2 regions of the Adhaeribacter sp. genome follow, and region 1 is predicted to be linked to the other one. Evidence: riboswitches for the same ligand, from Rfam matches in the RefSeq annotation. Region 1 holds a riboswitch; the other holds the start of a gene.
The links. A riboswitch is a leader RNA that binds a small molecule or an ion and turns the genes downstream of it on or off. The one in region 1 is predicted to bind cobalamin.

Region 1 (7,971 bases):
TTTCATAATTTATTTATTCTTCCAACGTGAGCTAACTTCAATACAAACACCAATATTACGTTTATATTTCCTGTATCAGCAAGTAGATTTCCAGAGGTAAGTTATAGCTAATCTTCAGCCAAAACTGCATTTATTTCGCCAGAGAGCCAGCAGATAGTGAATACCAACGGGGAGGATATGGTTTAAATTTACTAATTGTATAGGCCAGGTTAAGCCACCATTAAAGCCCGTTGGGGGGTAGATTCCATTAACTTCTCGCTGTAATACTGGGCCGTTCTAATCATGGTGCTATCGGTATGCAGCCGGTCTACCCTTAAGTTAAGAATGGTGCCGTTGTGCAGCGTAAGTTTAACCCGGGCTCTTTTAATATCTAAATCCTGAATTTCGTGCCAGGCGAAGCACTGCGTGTTAAAAAGATTTCCCCGCACCATAATGCCTTCATCGTCGATGGTTAATGCATAAACTTTTTGCAGGCTTTCTTCTATACTGCTGGTAAACATTAATAGCAAACCGGCGGTTAAAAAGGCAAGTTGCAGGTCGGTTATGCCGCTCCATAATTTGATTAGGCTGGCCACAACCAACATAAAACCAATCCGGCTAGATAGGTAAGCGGCTGTTTTGGGATGTTTGTAACGGCTTATTACTTGCTGCAGCATAAAGCCCAGTAGCGAAATACCCAGCAAGGTGTTCAGGCCAAACCAAAAGCTGGTAAGCGCTCCATCTAAAAATAAGAGATAAGCTTTCAACAGAAAACTAACTCCGGCCAACAGAAATAAAAAAGGCTCTACTTTAATTTTTGAGCGATGGAGGTAAACCTTTATATCCAGCATAAATAACAATATTTTACTAAATATAGATAGAGTTAAATATATAAACAAATAAAGAAATAGGAATTTTTTAAAATATATTATTTATTTTAATATAAATTTGTTTAGTCCTGTTTTTTATGCTTTGTACAAGTTTTTAATTGGGTTAAAAGCTCTTTTGGTAATGCCTAGTATTAATTCTAAAGGTGAATAATTTAGTGGTTTAAGTTTATATTAATATTAATATTTTAATAAATATTATACTGATTGTAAACTTTGATTAATTGTAATATAGCACCAGTGGGGCCAATTATTGAGGAAGTCTATAATTAGGTGCAGGTTTTTAGTTAAATGGCGAGTTGATAGGGGTAGTAATGGATTTATAATTGCCGCCTTTTATGTTAGAATTTCGTACCCCTCGCAATTATTTAGGTAAATCTTTGAGGTAAGCAGTTACGCTAATATTATTAATTACGGGGCTTTAAATAATTCGGCGGCGGCCTGAAACGGCGATAATAGGCCGCGTTTTACTTCGTCCTGAATTTGGGGTAAGCGGCTCTGTACAAACGGTTGGGCGTAAAACCGTTCTTCCAGGTAATTCCGGATAATGTCGTGCAGCCCTTGCAGGTTTTGTTCGGCGCGTTTTTGATTAAAATACCCGTTTTGCTGCGTTAGCGTAAGATAATGCTGGATATTTTCCCAAATAACATCGATGCCCGAACCTTGTAAGGCAGAACAGGTAGTTACGGGTGGCAAAAAGCCGGAGGCGGGTTTCGGAAATAAGTGCAAGGCTTGCCGGTATTCTGCCTGGGTTTGTTTAGCCCGGTTCAGGTTTTCGCCGTCGGCTTTGGTTATGGCTAAGCCATCGGCCATTTCCATAATGCCTTTTTTAATGCCCTGTAATTCGTCGCCGGCACCGGGTAGCAGCAGCAACAGAAAAAAATCGACGAGGCTATGCACCGCCGTTTCCGATTGCCCAACGCCTACTGTTTCTACCAGAATAACATTAAAGCCCGCGGCTTCGCACAAAATAATGGCTTCGCGGGTGTGGCGGGTTACGCCGCCTAAAGAATTGCCCGCCGGCGATGGTCGAATGTACGCATCGGGGTTGGTAGCCAGGGTAGCCATCCGGGTTTTATCGCCCAGAATACTGCCGCCGGTGCGCCGGCTGCTGGGGTCTACAGCTAAAACTGCTACTTTCTTCTGGTGGGTATTAATTAAATAATTACCAAACGCTTCAATTAAGGTACTTTTGCCTACGCCCGGAGAACCGGTTATCCCAACTCTTGCCGAGTTGCCGGTGTGAGGTAATAAGCGGTTGATTACGTTTTGGGCAAGTTCCTGGTCGGTGGTTAAGGTGCTTTCGGTTAACGTAATAGCCCGACTTAAAACTACCCGATCGCCGGCTAAAATGCGGTCTACATACTGATCAACGTAAAAGCGTTTTACCACGATATTATCCGGCTAAAATATGAACGGGCTAAAGGTAACCAGAAGCATAAATATTTTGCAAATTATTCAGGTAAACCATAACTACACCTGCCTTGGCCAAACTTACCAGAATCCCAGAAAGCTATTTTGGGAGTTACAGTTTTAAATTTGTAAAATAACTTTGTACAAAATTGGGTAAGCCTAATTTGCATTTCCGCTCGCCTAAAGATTGGCCCTGGTCTACGTAGCGGCACGACCACCCGCCGGCATTGGGTAAATGAATTACACCTAAATAGGTTTCGTCTTGGCGCGCCAGGTAAATTTTGCCATCGGGGGCCAGTTGCAAAGCCCCTATTTTATCGCTGGCCGAGGTAGCAATTAAAATGGCCGAACTGTTTACCGCCAGCTTGTTGCCGGCTTTTAAATTAAATTGCCAGAGCTGGGCATCTACGCCGGCTATGCCGTTGGTGGTACCGTATAATTTACTGCCGTCCGGCGAAAATTCCAGGCCGTACGCTTCCGGATAAGGCTCAATGGTAATTTTATTCGATAGTTTGCCGGTGGCATTATCAAAATCAAAAACCTCGAAACGGTTAAAATCGCGCCAAACAGCTACGCCAATTTTGCGGCCGTCCGGCGAGGCTTTCATGCAACCAATGGCGGCGCTGCCTTTGCCTTTGTATGTGGTACCAATATTGGTAATAACCGGATCGATGCTAACCCCTTTCTCAGAGACCAGGTAGGCCACAAAGGCATCTGAATTCCATTTATGCACAATTACCCAGTAGTCTTGGTTGTTCTGGTGCTTTACCGCAGTTATTTTTTCGGCAATCGGTGAAGTTTTAAAAATATTTTTATCCATCACATCGCCCAAACCGTTTTGCCGGTTCATATCTACCGAAGTGTACCGCAAGCCATACGCCTGGGATTGTAAGTCGGTGGTAAAAATATAGAAGAAGTTGCTGCTGCCGGGTTTAGGTACAATTATCGCCGATTGGGTAGAAGAGCGGTGCCCCATTAACTTATAGCCGTTGGGCATTAAGCGGTGGTTGCGGTTCCAGACGTTAATACCGTTGGTGTAAAACAGCAGGTTACCGTTTTCGTCGGCAATGGTGGCGCAGCCTTCGTCGGTGGTCATCATGCTGTTGGTAAGCGGTACCGGATTGCCATTGCTAAAATCCAGGCCGGCCCTTTGGCCGAAATACCAGATATTGGCTTGTTTTTGCGCCAGCGAACCCGTAATAAAAGAAAAGCAGCAACAGAATATTAAAAGATATTTTGTGTACCTCATTTTACAAATTTAAAAACCTCCCCGAAAAAATCAAGGTGCGGTGGCGGGTTTAAGTGCCAATGTGCCGTTGGTATTTTTAAATGCCGGTATTGGCAGATATACAGGAAGCCCAAAAGGCATCTAAGTACGGGGCAATATTTAGCCACAAAAAAAGCCAAAACCACGTGTAAAGGTAGTTTTGGCTTTTTATTTAGGCGTTTGGGTTTTACAAAGTATATCTCACATTTAAATAAATACCCCGGCCCCGGGTGGTATAGCCACTAATTTCGGAGTAGCGGTTGTTTAATAAATTTTCCAGGCGCAGGCCGGCCACTAAGTGTTGGGTTATGTTTAACCGGCCCGAAAGATCCAGCAAAGTATAATCAGCAATGCCTTTGGTGCCGGTAGCACCGTACGGGCCCAGGCTGCTGTCGTAAAAGCTATCGTTGCGTACGCCGGCGTAACGGGTATCCAGGCGCAAAGAAAATTTCTGCACGGGCAAATACGTCAGGCTTACGTTAGCCGTGTTGGGCCTTCTGACCAAACCTAATATTTCTACTTCCTGGTTTTTAATAAATACGCCGCTGTTGTACAGTTGTACCTGGTTGCCGCCGGTTTGGGCGTTGTTAATATCTTCTGGCTTAAACGTTAAGCGGCCGCTTACAATACTAATATTTCCTGCCACGCTAAATTTGGTGTTTAAATTGGTATTAATATCAAATTCAAAACCTTGGTTTACCTGGCGGCTTAAATTTAAAGGCCGGTCACCCCGAAAATCGGCGTAAGTAAGGGCTGTTGCCGGTTTATTGGGTGCCCAAAGATTTACAAACTCAATGCTGTTAGAAATGGTGGTTTTAAAATAAGACACCCCAAAAGTAATATTCTGCACGGTTTGCTTAACCCCAAACTCATACGATTCAGACGTTTCGGGTTTTAAATCAGGGTTGCCGCGGGTAATGCCCGAGGTGAAATTTTGATTAGGGGCAAATAAATGGAAAAGCGACGGTGCGTTGTAGCCGGTAGAAAGCGAAGCAAAAAGCAGCATGTTGCCGGTAAGCTTATAACTGGGATTAATTTCGTAGGTAGTAAAGCTGCCAAATTTGCTGTGGTTGTTGTAGCGGCTGCCCAGGGCCAAAGTAAAATTAGCTAGTTTCTCGTGGAGCAGGCCGCCATTTAATTCTACGTGCGCAAAAATATTGTGGGTAGTAGATTTTAAATGCAGGCTATCTAAATCCGAAATTGATTCGTAAACGCCAAAAGCAGAGTTAGAATAATAATAACTGCCAGAGTTCATGGTTTCGTGGTAACGGCCTACGCCCAGCACGGCATTAAACAAAGCTGTATTAAAAGTAGCTTGCAACTCGTGGGTGCCCATGCTGCCTTTACCAAAACTGCTCGAATAAGTACGGTCGCTGGTGCCGCTTTCATCTACAGCCGAGGAGTCGTCTGCTACTTCGCGGTGCATGGTAGAATACCCGCCAATGTAGCTTAATGTAAGCTTGGGGTTAAATTTGTAGCTGGCACCGTAGGTAAATAAATCGCGGTTAAAATCTAATACAGCGTTATCATCGTCGGTAAAAGCGCCTTTGTCCAGGTCGGTTTTAAAGTTGGTGTTTTTGTACGAACCATAAAGATCTATTTTATCGGTCCGGTAACCAATTTTGCCGGTTAAATCCAAACGGTTGTAATCGTCCTGGTCGCGTTTATAGTAGCCGGTTTTTGTTTTTACGGTGTCTACGGTAGCATCCAAGCCCTTAATATTCTGGTTGTTTACCTGGGCGTTGGCATAAAATCCGTTTTTAAAAGTATAATTTAAATCCAGGTTTTGGGCTAGGAGCGAGGTGCTTTTGCCAAACGTGCCGGCTTTTACTTCGGCCAACCCGTTAAAGCCGGGTTTGTTGTTTTTCTTGGTGATTATATTAATAACTCCGCCAATGGCCGAAGAACCATAAAGCGTACTATGCGAACCCCGCACAATTTCGACCCGCTCAATATTAGTTAAAGCCAGCTCCGATAAATCCAGCGCATTATTTACCGCCGATGGATCGGTTATCCGGATGCCATCTATTAAAATAACGGTTTGGTTACTGCCGGCGCCGCGCATAAAAATACTTTGGGTCATGCCCGGATTCTGACCCGTACCCACCACGTAAATACCTTCCTGCTGCGAGAGCAACTCGCCGATATTATTATAAACCGAGTTCTGGATTTGCTCCTGGGAAATAACCGTAACGCTCCGGCCAATTTCCGAAACGGGTTTGGGTGCCCGGGTGGCCGTTACCATTACTTCGCGTAATTGTTTGTTTTGCAAAGAATCGGCCTGCTGGGCAAAAGCTGGTACGCCGTAAAAGAATAAAGCACAGCCGGAAACCCAGCCGCAAAGGGTGTAAAAACCTTTTTTCATTTTTAATTAATAGGTTAAAAATTTAATTAAAAAATGCAAAGGCGTAAAAAGACGAAGGAGAATGTACTATCCGGAATGTACCTGCACCAGTCTTGCTTTTTACCCGAAAGCATTTAACTATAAGAGCAGATGGCAGGTCTCCTGGCTTTCTTCAGTTAGTTTAGCCTTCCCATTCTGGCGGGCAGAACAGTGGCATAAGCGAGAAACTAACCTTTTAAGAAGATTACAGTTGCGGGAACAGCCCAGGTATTACACCTGATTCCCTTTTAAGATTTACCTGGCGCTGGGCCCGGCAAATCACCAATCTGGCCGCAAAGGTAGAGAATGAAAATTACAGTACCAACAAATAAATAATTTGCCGCTTACCAGTTAGTATAACAAATTTACCAAATAAGTTAAAAGGGCGTTGTGGCAGCTAAAGAGAATATTTAGTTTAATTAAACCCGAATAAGAAAATTACTTTTCAGCCCCAAACCACATCAACTTATCCGGGCAAAATTTATTTTATTACTTTTAAGCCGGTATTAAAACATAATTCTAAATATTTATAGCTACAGCCAAACGGCCATTAACCGTTAGCCGCTTTTACCTGCCATGAAGTGCGTACCATTATTCAAGACTTGTTGGGTTTTTAGTTTGATTTTTTTATCTCCGGTTTTAGCTACTGCTCAAAAGCTCCATACCGATTTAAATAAAGCTTTGTTAGCCGCCAAACAGGGTGGCATTGTGTCGTTGCCCGGATTTTTGCAAAATACCCGCCCTTTTATAGCGTACCAGCAAGTTGTTTTACCCGGACCACAATACCTGATTTCGGATGACCCCGAATATATCCGGGTACCGGAGGCTGTTGCTTTTCGGGAGCCGGTGCAGCCCGGAGCGGTGCGGTTGTACGTGTACAATGTAAACGGGGTAAAAGAACCGCAATCGCTGGACCGCAAAATTACCGCCCTGATTAAAAATACTGGTAAAAGCCCCATGCACATCCGGATGCTGAAATATTCGTCGCAAAAGCCCAGTACCAATTATTATAAAATAGGCAAAGAGGGCTTAGCCGATTATTTTGCTTCGGTGCCGCAAGAAAAAATACGCACTGTAAAGCCGGGTGCCGCCCTGCCCATCGACGAGCAGTTAGAAAAAAATATTGTTAAATACGATGAGCTGGTTCACGGTTTTTATGAGTTTGTAATTGACCAGCCCGGCGAAATAAGCGTTATCCAGACCGATCCAAAAATTGCCGGTACCAAAGCCCTCACCCAAATTAAAAATATTTTGCCACCTAAAAGTCAGAGCGGCGCCGGTCGGGGCGTATTTGGTGTGAGCAATTACCAAATAATTACTGCAGGCGTTTACGATACCCAAAGCGGGCCTATAGAAATAAAAATAGCCGATGGTAAACAAGACCCCTGGGTGATAGGGCAGGAAAGCAGCCGCGGGCAGCAAGCCAAACTGGCCGGTAATTACGGGGTGCTGTACGAAATAGAAATGAAATGGAAAAGCTCCGATGGCAAAGGGCTGGCCCTGGTAACCTGGAACCCCCTGGCCGGTAATCAGTGGTGCGGCGCCATGGCCGCCAGTATGGTGGTAAGTGCCGGTAAATTTCCGGGTGGTATTGTGCAACTACCCAGCGACCACCTGGCCGTTAAACAATACCCCGAAGCCATTCTTGTTCAGGTGTTTCCGCCGGCGGCCAATGGCCAGGAGCAAACCATTCGGTTAACGTACTCACCGCCAGGGGCCTCTTGTTTGCCAACGCCGCTTATTTTTGTTCCGGTAGCTATGGAATAAAGCCTCGGCCCTAAATTAAATAAACCAGAATTAATTAAATCTAAATATTTTACGGCCCAATAATTAACCAAAACTGCTAACATGACCTCGTATTTAGTTAAAACCGGAAAAACTTTTCTCTGGCTGATTTTACTTTTAAGTTTTACGGCCGGTAAGCCTCCGCTGGTAAACCACCCTAATATTATCCCGGTAGCAGATGAGAAAACCGATTGGCATAATATTCAGAAATTAAAAATAAATGGCCAGGGCTGGACAGATTTAGAGCATCCTTACGA
Region 2 (7,971 bases), on a different contig from region 1:
TTATTTTTGACAGTTTCTTCTGTATCTTCTTTTGTATCAATAAAAACAGAAAATAAAAATCGAGAATACAAACTTGAACAAATAGCAGATTATTTATTTATCATTTCTCTAATCGGAATATTTGGAATAATTGCTGTTATCATCATAAATTTTTGGAATAAGTAATATGGACAAAGACATCAATAATTTATTAGAATCTGAAACAGCTCAAATACAAAAACTACAAGAGATTGTCAGGAAAACCCTTGAAGATGAAAACTTAATTAGCGAGAATCTTTTACATCCACCAAAAGAAATTCTTACAAGAGGGCAAAAAGTTTCTGACAAAGTTGCCAGGTTTGGCGGTAGTTGGTTATTTATTATTTCTTTTTTTATCATTCTCATATTTTGGGTTTTATTCAACACATTTGCCCCACAGAAAGAGCACTTTGACCCATATCCATTTATATTAATGAATTTAGTTTTGTCTTGCATAGCAGCATTACAAGCACCTATTATAATGATGAGCCAAAACAGACAAGAAGAAAAAGATAGAAAGCGAAGTGAAAATGATTATTTAATAAACTTAAAAGCAGAATTAGAAATAAGGGCCTTGCACCAAAAAATAGATTTGCTTTTGGAAGAGCAAATAAAAATACTGTTTGAAAGTCAAGCTAAACAATTAGAAATTTTAAAGCGAATTGAAGGAAGATTAAAATAAAAACTGCCACTAACACTGTATTGGCATAGTGGGAGCTGGCAGTTATAAATTCAACATTTGTAATTTTATTGGGCATTTGTGTAAATGTTGGGCTGATGTTTTTCAAATTTCCCACCATCGCCAATACTTAAACCGTTAAGCTAAATTAATAAGATGAAGTTTTCAGATTCAGTCAAAGGCTTAATCGCTGAAACAAGAAAGATTGCAGAGAAACTGGACAATGATTTTGTCGGACTTCAGCATTTCCTCCTGGCATACAATAAATTCGATGATTCAGCCTTTACTGAACTTAAAGTGCCATTATCCGACAAGAAGGACTTGATTAATGATGTTAGAGGCCTAAAATTAGCTAAAACCAAGAGCAGCGATTTCCCATTGACCAAAGACTTTGAATTTGTTTTAAAAAGCAGTTCTTTCCAACGTTGGGTATTACGCGACAAAGAAATAGAGCCTAAGCATCTATATCTCTCGATTCTTTTGATTGAGACTAAAAATAAGTCTGAATATTTACGGATTCTTGAGAGTAACCGCGTCAAAATGGACACATTCAGGAGGGTAATGATAAGCATTCAGTATAATCCTATTTTGAGGGCAATTGGTCTAGCAAAACAATTCAGAAAAATAACTTAGCCCAACAATGATAGCTGCTGCACAATTCAAGATGATTAACCTAGTATTGTTGCATATTTGGAATTGTTAGCAAGCTATATCTGCTACTGATGGGTAAAAAAGCTTAAAAAGTTGAGCTGGTGCAGGTTTAAACAGGGCCATTACGGCGGTTTGGCTCTTTTGGGGTTTAAAGTGTAGCAGTTCTTTAAGGTTATATGCCTTAGCCGCCAATAGCATTCCTTTTTGAGCTTACTCCATGCCCCGGGTGTTAATCTTTCTCAGGCCTAAAAAGTTAATGAGCGTAACCAGCACCGGCTCCACGGTTGCCTGCCGCAAACCTTTCATCTTTCGGCCATAGCGGCTATTGATTTGTTTGATGCCCCGCTCGTACTCCTGCAGGTGGTAGATAATCTCCACCTTTTTTTCCTGGCTCTTGCCGATACAGCTTTCTATGTATGGACAAGCCTTGCCGTCTTTGCGCATAGTAATGTAACGCTTTTTAAAGCAAATCCAATCTAAGGCTGCAGTGCTGGATGAGTTTTCTGTCTGAGATAATGTTCTCCAGGTAGCCCACCAGGCAAAACTTAAAGAACACCACCGGGTCTATGGATTGCTAGCCGCAATGCTCATAATAAGAGGCTGTCAGTTGATAAAGGAATTCCAGGTCTGGTTGCTGCTTCAACCGGCAGTAAAAGTTGTGGGCCGGTACATGCGCCGATAGAGAGAAACACAGCTCCTTTTCATCGCTAAAGTGCTTTCCGCCTTGCATCTTACTAAAGATTTGCTTCTATCTACTTTTACGCATGTCTTCATCCAGTTGTGCAACAAGCACCTTGGATTCGTTATTTTCTGGCCTATAATCCTTTTTCAGACCTACAGAAAATGAAAATGCCGGTACTAGCTGTTACCGGCAGTAAAGACTTGCAGGCCCCTGCAAAGCAAAACCTAGTAGCTATAGAAAAGGCATTAAAAGCAGGAGGGAACAAGAATTATATTATTAAAGAATTGCCAAAGTTTAATCACCTATTCCAGACAGCTACTACTGGGTTGCCAACAGAATATGGACAGATAAAAGAAGCGCTATCGCCTGCGGCAATTAAAGTTATAGGAGACTGGATGAAGGGAGTAATAAAGCTTTAGGTATTAATAAAATTACAATTGTAAAAAGTTTATAAGAACAATCTACAGCTTAAGGGCTTGCCGCAGTTCAGATCTAATAGCGTTTTCTCCTGCATAGAGGCAATTAATTACACAATAGAACAGGCAGTAAATAGCTTTTTAAAATCAATTCTAGCACTGCTTGCGGTAATCATGCGCTGGCGGCTAAAACGCGTTGCGGTTATAAAGGCTACTTCGTCCATTAGCTGCATGGCTGTTCCCCCAAATAAGGTATCATGGTAATTGGTAGCATTTGGAAAAACGGCCTTAAAAATGTGAGTTTCTGAATGGTGGATTATTTCTTCTACTGTCTTTTTGTTTCGCTTTCCAGAGCTAAAAAATGTATTAGATGATTTTGCCTGTTTTTAATAGGATATATCTGTACCTCACACAGGTATTCCTCGTTATTTTTCTTGTAATTAATAATTTTTCCGGAAAACACATCCCCGGTTTTTAAACATGCTTTTATTTTTTCTTTTACTTCAGTTGAGGTGTTTTTACCCTGTAAAAAGTGCGGTGTTTTATGAATAGCGTATTTTGCTGAATAGCCCGTCATGGTAGTGAATCCTGGGTTTACCCACTGAATGATTTGGTCTGGACTGGTGAGAACAAGGGCTTGATAGGATTGGGTTAGGAGTTTTTCAAGATTAATATTCCAGTCGTTTTTTTTTGAAAATTGCATAAGAATTTCCAAATCTTTAATTTTCTTACCTTTCGCAATGGTGTCCCAATAGCATTTACCCGAAATATCCCAACTAATCAATGGATGTAGCTTATGGGTCAGAGGATTAATTTTGGGTTTTATTTCCTCATATTCTCTATTGTCCAAAGACATTAGAAAAATATCCAGGCACATTATATTGGTTAAATTATCATCATATTTACCCATTCTTTTTATTTTCTAATACACTAAAATATTATTTATTTTTCTGATTAACTCGTTAATCAAAAGGTGCCAATTCAATTATCTGGATAATTAAACCCGGTAGGTTTTTAAACCTACCGGGCTTTCACACACCATTTGTGTTTTTAATAAATCAGGAAACTGCCAGTTCATTCACGGATTCTCTTAACACTTTTGCAGCTGCTACCATCTCTACCAACGCTTTTCGAGTTTCTGGCCATTGGCGGGTTTTTAAACCACAATCGGGGTTTACCCAAAGTTGATGAGCTGGAATAACCATTTTTGCTTTCGCTAAAAGTTTTACCATCTCGGCTTTTGCAGGCACTCTGGGGGAATGAATATCATACACGCCAGGTCCTATTTCGTTGGGATATTTAAAATCGGCAAAAGCATCCAGCAATTCCATTTGCGAACGCGAGCATTCAATTGTAATGACATCAGCGTCCATATCGGCAATATTTTGAATAATATCATTAAATTCTGAATAGCACATGTGGGTATGAATCTGGGTGTCGTCCCTTACTCCACTTGCCGAAATCCGAAAAGCCCGGACGGCCCATTGCAAATAGTTTTGCCAGTCTGCTTTGCGCAAAGGCAAGCCTTCCCGAATGGCGGGCTCATCTATTTGAATAATCTTTATCCCGGCTTTTTCTAAATCAAGCACCTCATCCTGAATGGCTAAGGCAATTTGGGTGCAGGTTTGAGAACGGGGTTGATCATTCCGAACAAATGACCATTGCAAAATGGTAACCGGACCAGTTAACATGCCTTTTACCCATTTTTTAGTAAGCGACTGGGCATAAGCCGACCATTTTACGGTCATCGGTGCCAATCGGTAAACATCTCCGTAAATAATAGGTGGTTTTACGCAACGGCTGCCGTAGCTTTGTACCCACCCATTTCTTGTAAACACAAACCCTTCCAGTTGTTCGCCAAAATACTCCACCATATCATTCCGTTCAAATTCACCGTGCACCAATACATCCAGATCTATTTCTTCCTGAAACCGGATGGTGGCTTCCGTTTCTTTTCTGATTAGTTCATCATATTCCTGCTGGGTCAATTCTCCTTTTCTAAACTTGGCCCGCCAACTTCTTACTTCCGTTGTTTGTGGAAACGAACCGATGGTGGTAGTAGGAAATATGGGTAGGTTTAAAGATTTTACCTGGGAATGGCGGCGAACGGCAAAGTTATTTTTCCGGGCGGAATCCTGCTCGGTAATAGCGTTTACCCGTTGTTTTACTCCCGGGTTATGGATGCGTTCAGAGGTCTGCCGGCGCTGGTTAGCTTCTATATTTTCCTGTAGTCTTTCGGCCGTTATAGTCGAAGTTTTGCCGCTGGCTATTTGCTGCAAAGTTACTATTTCTTCCAGCTTTTGTTTGGCAAAAGCCAGCCACTGTTTGATAGTAGGCGTTAAGGAGGCTTCGTCGGTTTCCAGATCCAAATCACAGGGTACATGTAACAAAGAACAAGATGAAGCAATCATCAGGTTGGCCGATCCAATTTTAGCCGCCGCTTTTTTAATGAGAGACAACGAATATTGGAAATCGTTTTTCCAAACATTGCGTCCATCTACTACGCCCAAGGATAACTGTAAATGCTGTTTTAAAAGTTTATTTTCTAAAATATCATCTAACTGCGACGGACATCTTACCAAATCCAAATGCAGGGCATGTACGGGCAGCGAAAGTACTGTGTTCAGGTTATCACCGTAACAATCAAAATAATTGGCAAGAATGGTTTTCAGATAGGGAAACCGCTTTTTAATTTCGGTATAGGCAAACACGAAAGCACTTTGTTCGTCCGGGGTTAAATCCATCGCTAAGTAAGGCTCGTCAAATTGTACCCAATCTGCCTGATAGGCTTTTAACTTTTCGAGGATGTCCAAATAAACAGGCAACAGGTTTGGAAGCAGGTCCAGCCGGTGAAATCCTTCTTCTTTCTCTTTTCCCAAAAGTAAATAAGATACCGGTCCTAGTATTACCGGCTTAGTGACAATACCTAACTGTTTGGCTTCGGAAAATTCATCAACAACTTTATTGGAGAAAAGTTTAAACTGTTGATTTTTATAAAACTCAGGAACGATGTAGTGATAATTGGTATCGAACCATTTGGTCATCTCCATGGCAGTAATATCTAATCCGTTTTTCTGATAACCACGGGCCATGGCAAAATAAAGGTCCAGTTCAGTGTTATCTTTTTGGCGAATTATTTCGTGATAACGTTGCGGGATAGCGCCCACCGTAAGTGACATATCCAGTACTTGATCGTAGAAAGAAAAATCATTGGAAGGAATTAAGTCGATACCGGCATTTTTTTGTAAAATCCAGTTTTCTTGTCGGATTCCTTTTCCGGTTTTTACCAATTCTAGAAGGGAAGATTTACCTGACCAGTATTGTTCGCAGGCTTTTTTGAGTTCGCGTTGGCTACCAATGCGCGGATAGCCTAAAACATTTGTTTTCATTCGCTTTGTGTTAGTTAACAATAATTAAATTATTGTTCATCGAACTTTTGCTTAAAAGTTCTCGCGACCGGAAACTACACAAATGGACATAGTACTACTATACCATTTTCTATAAAGAGTAAAGGGTAAGTAGAATAAAATCCACGGTTTAGCTTCATAATCGCGAAAGCTTTCACCATCTGGCAAACTCGGCAAGTCTCCTGGCTTGAGGCATTTTATTCAACCTTCCCATGTGGCCATTAGCGACACAGTGGTTTTGCAATATGCCCGGGGCATATTTGAATAAAACTTGGTTACCTCTTACAGTTGCGCGTCAGCCCGTGATTTTCACACGGTTCCTTTTTAATTGCCCTTTCAGGCAAACCTATAAGTTTGGGATGAAACAAAAATATCAAAGAACAGAAGTCAAATGTAAGGAATAAAGAGTAATCTGAAACAGAATTTAAATTAAATTTATATTTAAATATAGAACAGAAGCCTTTTTAGCGGTTAAAATAGTCATTTACATGATCGGAATATAGCTGAATAGAGGCCTATAAGTAATGCTATGTTGAACGAAAAGGAATTTTCTGACAGTTGACTTGCTTAACTTTGCAAAATCATTTTAGTGATCACAAAAAATTAGGCGCCTTCTGGGCTTTTCTAAACTTAATACAGGTGCTCCATTCATTTTACAAAATGTTTGCCATTAAAGCAGGAAGATAAAACTCGGCAAGGTTACGAATTACTTAGTACTGTTAACAGGTGCTTAAACTATATAATTGTGAATGGGGTGAAGGAAATAGCTTTGGATTTTAAGGCACTCTTAGGAAAGACAGTCCTCCTTATTCAAAGTTCTACTTGTGAAGTACATTCTTATAAGTTCATTTTGTAAAAGCACTTAATCCTCTTCTAAGCAACGTTTCTGTTTTAAAACCGTCTTACTTTAAGAGATTTCTTAGGTACTTTAAGGATTTTCTATGATGCTAAGACTACTCTTGCTATTAATTTCCTGCTGCCTTTGCACCATAAGCCATGCCCAATTTCCAGAAGAGAAACCTGAGGAAAAACCATACCTGAAATTGGGTGGCGCTTTGCGCTTCAACTATAACCTTTCTACCTGGAAGAAGGACCAACTGGAGCGGGGAGGTGATTTTGGTTTTGATATGTTTCGAATAAATGCCGAAGCAGCGTTCAGGGGCCTCAAGCTAAATGCCGAATTTCGACACTATTCACAAGCCTTTGGTGGTGCTTTTCTAAAACAAGGCTGGTTCCAGTACGACTTTTCAGAGCAATCTCAATTTCAGGTTGGCTTGCAACAGGTGCCATTTGGCATTCAGCAATACAATTCTAACAACTGGTTCTTTAACATGACCTACTATGTTGGTTTTGAAGATGACCACGACATGGGAATTAAGTACATCCACAATGCTCGCCTTTGGCAATGGCAGGCCGCCTACTATAAAAGCGCAGAGGAATTTGTGTTTGGTTTGTCTGAGCCCAGCCCCAATCGCTACTCTTACGATGTAACCGGACGAAACAAGGAAAATAATCAGCTTGATTTTAAATTACTGCGCCGCCTGGGCGATAGTTTGGCCCATGAATTAGGCGTTTCTGTTCAAGGTGGGTTATTGTATAACATCGACACCGAAAAGAACGGCAATCGCTACGCCGGGGCAATACACTATGAACACAAAGCACAAAACAGCCCTTGGAACATTAAGTTGCAGGCTATGCTTTATCGTTTTAACCCGATTTATGCGCCGGGTGCTATTTCAAATTCGGTTGAAATGGGCGCCTACGGTTCTAATTATAACGTTGCCAATAAAGGAGAGATTTATACAGCTGGCTTTTCCTACCACATTCCGGTTGAAACCCGCCTGTTGCAGGCAGTTGATATTTATAACAATTACGGCTATTACAATAAGCGGGAAAATGGTTTTGAAAATGCCCACCAGAATGTGTTAGGAGCACTCTTTACCGCTGGCCCAATGTACATTTATACCGATGCGGCATTTGGTTACAACCACCCGTGGCTGGGACCGGAGTGGACGAATGCCTTTACCACAGGCACGCCCGGCCACACCAAATGGCACCTGCGCTTTAACATTAATACGGGATACTATTTCTGAGCGAATAACAACAGACTACATGAGC

Region 2: linked by a shared signal. The riboswitch ahead of metE (5-methyltetrahydropteroyltriglutamate--homocysteine S-methyltransferase) and the one ahead of ACO1R6_RS19255 (TonB-dependent receptor plug domain-containing protein) in region 1 are both predicted to bind cobalamin.

Annotation. Positions count from the first base shown of each region.
Region 1 is NZ_JBMQUD010000124.1:79,573-87,543, forward strand. Features, by position in the region: gene ACO1R6_RS19240 (PH domain-containing protein) at 210-830, opposite strand; gene meaB (methylmalonyl Co-A mutase-associated GTPase MeaB) at 1,278-2,258, opposite strand; gene ACO1R6_RS19250 (hypothetical protein) at 2,392-3,528, opposite strand; gene ACO1R6_RS19255 (TonB-dependent receptor plug domain-containing protein) at 3,734-5,911, opposite strand; cobalamin riboswitch at 6,026-6,231, opposite strand; gene ACO1R6_RS19260 (hypothetical protein) at 6,548-7,696, shown strand; gene ACO1R6_RS19265 (SGNH/GDSL hydrolase family protein) at 7,778-7,971, shown strand, end outside.
Region 2 is NZ_JBMQUD010000094.1:37-8,007, reverse strand. Features, by position in the region: gene ACO1R6_RS14695 (hypothetical protein) at 1-165, shown strand, start outside; gene ACO1R6_RS14690 (DUF1003 domain-containing protein) at 167-700, shown strand; gene ACO1R6_RS14685 (Clp protease N-terminal domain-containing protein) at 854-1,330, shown strand; gene ACO1R6_RS14680 (transposase) at 1,559-1,792, opposite strand; partial or broken gene ACO1R6_RS14675 (transposase) at 1,812-2,078, opposite strand; gene ACO1R6_RS14670 (hypothetical protein) at 2,129-2,449, shown strand; partial or broken gene ACO1R6_RS14665 (acyl-CoA thioesterase) at 2,560-2,766, opposite strand; gene ACO1R6_RS14660 (PAS domain-containing protein) at 2,772-3,356, opposite strand; gene metE (5-methyltetrahydropteroyltriglutamate--homocysteine S-methyltransferase) at 3,505-5,835, opposite strand; cobalamin riboswitch at 6,012-6,218, opposite strand; gene ACO1R6_RS14650 (hypothetical protein) at 6,795-7,946, shown strand.